2 regions of the Desulfotomaculum defluvii genome follow, and region 1 is predicted to be linked to the other one. Evidence: a T-box and tRNA genes for the amino acid it is inferred to sense, from the RefSeq annotation. Region 1 holds a T-box; the other holds one or more tRNA genes.
What was found. The T-box of region 1 lies ahead of metG (methionine--tRNA ligase). A T-box ahead of a tRNA ligase gene usually reads a tRNA of that ligase, here a tRNA-Met.

Region 1 (2,468 bases):
GAGGAAACAGCACTTCACCACGTTTAACGGTTGTTCCGGCTGGTATTTTACCCCAGCGCAGGCTCTCCCAAGTATGAAGTTCAGAATTACCTTCGATGCCCAATTGAGGCCAGACGCGAGCTGGCAAGTTCGGCATAAAGGGCGTAATCATAACCGTGGCAAAACGCATGATTTCCGCCACATTATACAAAACGGTATTCAATCTTTCGGTCTGACCGTTTTTAGCCAACGTCCAAGGAGCAGTCTCTTCTAAGTACTTATTAGCTCTACCAACCATCTGCCAAATGGCCGCTATAGCATTAGAAATCTCGCTCTTCTCCATATATTCTTCTACAAGTTTGGGTGTAGCTGTGGCTAAATCGATTAGTTCAGCATCAGGCCCCTCTGGGGCTCCGGGCATTTGTAATACACCCTGTTGGTATTTTTCCATCATGGTAGCAGAACGGGATAATAGGTTGCCGTAATCATTGGCTAGATCTGTATTGATACGTTTTACCATAGCTTCCTCAGAATATAAGCCATCAGAACCAAAGGGAAGTTCCCTCAGTAGGAAATAACGCACTGCATCTACACCATACTTATCAATTAACACATGGGGATCTACTACATTCCCCTTAGATTTAGACATTTTGCCGCTATCCAATAGCAACCATCCATGCCCAATTACTTTCTTTGGCAAGGGTAAATCTAAGGCCATTAGCATAATTGGCCAAATAATAGTATGAAAGCGAACAATGTCCTTACCCACCAAATGAATATCCGCAGGCCAATATTTTTGGTAAAGGCTGTCATTATCTGTATCATAGCCCAAAGCCGAAATATAATTTGTCAGGGCATCTACCCAAACATAGACAACATGTTTTGGATCAAAGGGAACTTGAATACCCCAGTCAAATGTGGTTCTTGATACACAAAGGTCTTCTAAGCCTTGTTTTACAAAACTTACCATTTCGTTACGACGGGAAACAGGTTGAATAAAATCTGGGTTTTCTTCAATGAACTTTAACCAACGATCGGCATATTTGGACTGACGGAAAAAGTAACTTTCTTCCCGGACCTTCTCTACTTCCCTCTGACAGTCAGGACATTTTCCCTCTGCCAACTGAAATTCCGTAAAGAAAGTTTCACAGGGTGTACAGTACCAGCCCTCATATTCGGATTTATAGATATCTCCTTGATCATAAAGTTGTTGAAAAAACTTTTCTACCACTTTGCGGTGACGCTCATCAGTAGTTCGAATAAAGTCGCTATAACTTACATCCAACCTTTGCCAGAGCCTTTTAAATCCTGCCACAATATGATCTACATACTCTTTAGGCGTTTGACCTTTGGCCTTGGCAGCCCGTTCAATTTTTTGTCCATGTTCATCCGAACCAGTTAAAAACCATACATCATAACCAGTTAGCCTCTTGTAACGGGCAATGGCATCTGCAGCAACAGTGGTGTAGGCATGACCGATATGTAAGTTGTCGCTGGGATAATATATTGGTGTAGTAATGTAAAAATTGGCCAATTTAATAACATCCCTTCTCATTTTATTATTTAGTCCCATGGCTCATGGCACACAGCATATAAAATAAAAACCTCGCTCCCTTGCAGGGGCGAGGTTATTACCCGCGGTACCACCCTAGTTTACTGCCACCTTGAGTGACAGCCTTAGTAAGTGCATATGCACTAATTAGCATTAACGGCGCTTCCCCGACCAGCCCTAACAGGAAAATCCATTCGAACCAGCAGCTCCAAGGCCATGTTCAATCGTTCTTACCCTGCGGGCTTTCACCTTTCCCCACTCTCTTTAAGGGTAGCCTCGATTTACTCATCCCTATCATCGCTTTTACTAAAACGATTTTATAAAACATAATTTTACATGTCAAGTTTTCCCTAAAACTTTAATTTTTATACCATAAAATTACAAAAATAAAAGTAAAATATTGACTATTCCGGTTACTACTGGTATGATTAGTTGTAGTAAATTCTGGTATCGTGTCGATTGCATAATAGGGAGGGAGAGCGGAATGAAATCCACAGGTATTGTTCGTAAAGTGGACGAGCTGGGAAGGGTAGTTATCCCCATCGAATTGCGCCGTACACTGGGCATAGACGAAAAAGATGCCCTAGAAATTTACGCAGACAACGAGAAAATTATTTTGCGCAAATACGAGCCGGCTTGTGTATTCTGTGGTAATGCTTCAGATGTTACCCATTACAAAGGTAAAATGGTATGTCATGAATGCATTATTGCTATGGGGGAAAGTGTTAATAAGGAAGTTGTATAGTGCAAAATCGAGAGGCCAGTAGCCTCTCGATTTTATTTGATTATTAATCTATACAATCCAGTCTACTATCTACATCATCTAGTCGATTACTATTTGATCTAACCGACTATCGATATTGTCAATTTTATTAAGAATTAATTTTAAAATTTCTTCCATTAAGCCCACCGGAATTGCCAGAATATTTTTCCCTAG
Region 2 (2,468 bases), on a different contig from region 1:
CCTATCGCCCGTAGTGCTATGCTAACTTCTTTGCTTGGTTATTTGTTGGTAATGGCTGGTCTGTTCCTAGACATCGGCCAATGGTTTAACTTTTGGCGTCCCTTTGTATCCTGGGGTCACTCTTCGGTACTGTTTGAAGTTTTCTGGTGTGTATCCTGTTATACTACAGTACAAATCTTGGAATTTGGTGAAATTGCCACTGAGCGCATCGGTACCCAGTTTCACAACATTTTCAAGAAAGCTTTGCCTGTTTTAATGATTATCGGTATTATTTTCCCCACTCTGCACCAATCTTCTCTGGGTGGTTTGTACTTACTAATGGTTGATAAGCTTTATCCTCTGTGGTGGTCACCCATTATCTTCTTTTTCTTCTTGCTGTCCTCTTTCTTTGTCGGGCCTGCAATGATTTGTGTGGAAACCACCCTAGCCGGAAAGGCTTACGATCACTGGGTTCCTATTCCTGTTCTACGCAAATTAATTAGAATTTCAGGTTATGTTATGATTGTCTACCTGATCCTGAAAATCTATGATTTGGTCAGTCGTGGTGTATTTGGTTTAATGTTCTCAGGTACCTTTGAAGCCAATATGTTTTTGATTGAAATAATTTTTGGCATCATTGTACCAATTATTATTTGTTTTAGCGGATTTAGTGCCACACGTAAAGGCCTTTTTACCTTTGGCTTACTGGTAAGTTGCGGTGTCGTCCTGAATCGCATGAACGTTGTTATCATTGGTATGATGCGTTCCACCGGTGTGTCTTATATTCCTTCTATCTGGGAATTCATTGTTAGTGCAGGTTTAGTGGCCATGGGTGTATTAGCTTACTGCTTTATCGTCGAAAACTTCAAAATACTTGAACATGATAATCACCACGGTCATACTGCCTAACACCTGATATTTGCTGGAAAGAAGGGCGCAGGACTCGTAGAGACCTCCGCCCTTCTTTTAATAATTTTAAAAAGTGCCTGCATTGTTTTTCTCTTTAACTCGACTCACAGTCGAGTTTTCTTTTCTCTATTCTCTTTTTAAAGCAAGATATATGCCAATAATTCAACTGCTAAATTGTCAATATTAGGCATAAAATAGCGAATTATGTATTATTTAATTACAGTTACTTCCTAAGTCTTGTTTCAATAACTAACAATGTTATAAAACAGGACAACTCAGTTATGTCTGCATAATGGTGCAATTTAGCTACTTCATAAGTATTATTTTGCTTGCTTGACGCTACAAATATTCAATGATATAATAAATAAGCTGTCGCGGGATAGAGCAGTTGGTAGCTCGTCGGGCTCATAACCCGAAGGTCGAGGGTTCAAGTCCCTCTCCCGCAACCAAGTAAAAAAACTCTGCCTTGTGGCAGAGTTTTTTGTTTTAGATCTTACAATTATTACCTATCATAGGCGTCTTCTTCTCTCGATATATTGGAACAAAGGAGGGGTATAGATGTCCGATGATCAAAAACAACAATCCATAACCACCACAGAGGAGCATATAAACCGCTGGTGTGCATTACCTAATCCATATCCAGAACCCCGTGTGGTTCGTCCAAATCATTTTTATGCCATGCTTCTTCTAGAGGATTATGCAGGGGTTGTCAGTGAAATGACGGCAATTAACCAATATCTTTACCACTATTTAACCTTTGAAGATAAATATCAAGATATAGCTCAACTAGAGGAATGTATCTCCATTATTGAAATGTATCACCTAGAACTACTTGCAGAAACCATTAAATTACTAGGGGTAAACCCAGAATACCGTACACTTACCAATAATCAAGTGGTATATTGGAATGCCTCCTATGTCTATTATGGTCAAAGCATATGTGATAGACTAGCTGCAGATATTGCTGCAGAAAAAACAGCAATTCAAACTTATCGGCTGCATCAACAACTCATCGATGACCCTTATATTAAGGAATTGTTAGAAAGGATCATCATGGACGAACAACACCACCTCCAACTCTTTATCAGCTATGGGCAGAAGTATTGTCCAGGCATTAAGTAGCTATAATTCTAGCTGTAAACCTTCAGCTCTAGGGACATCTGCACTATTTCTGCCAGGTTTTTAATGGTTGCCGGGGAACCATCACTGGTTGACCAATTTGCAAGGGCATAGGAATATCGTTTAGTTTGGCTAATTGCTTAGCATAGGCTTCAGTTTTATAAAACTTCATAGAAATGGTGGCAAAATTATCTCCCTTTTGTATTTGGTATGATAGAAGCTCATTGCCTAAGTGTTTTTGTACCGGGGTTGATACAGCAACTGTTGGAAGTACTGTGCTTTTTGATTCCAACAGTTGCTGTTGTTCTTGAAGTTGTTTTTTTAGGTTTATATTCTCTTGAACTAAACGATTTACTTCCTCTGTCTGCCTAAAAAGAAACCAACACATGCAAAGATAAATAACAAAAAAAATGCCCCCCGCCGTTAACTTCCAATCTATTGCGAGACTTTTCTTTACTCGT

Region 2: it encodes a tRNA-Met, which carries the amino acid that the T-box ahead of metG (methionine--tRNA ligase) is inferred to sense. The anticodon was not compared.

The regions. Positions count from the first base shown of each region.
Region 1 is NZ_BAAHYV010000004.1:96,105-98,572, reverse strand. It holds gene metG (methionine--tRNA ligase) at 1-1,534, opposite strand, end outside; T-box leader at 1,595-1,838, opposite strand; gene ACYQ03_RS02195 (AbrB/MazE/SpoVT family DNA-binding domain-containing protein) at 2,016-2,276, shown strand.
Region 2 is NZ_BAAHYV010000008.1:32,827-35,294, reverse strand. It holds gene ACYQ03_RS15415 (polysulfide reductase NrfD family protein) at 1-888, shown strand, start outside; tRNA gene ACYQ03_RS15410 (tRNA-Met) at 1,262-1,337, shown strand; gene ACYQ03_RS15405 (ferritin-like domain-containing protein) at 1,447-2,010, shown strand; gene ACYQ03_RS15400 (hypothetical protein) at 2,054-2,468, opposite strand, start outside.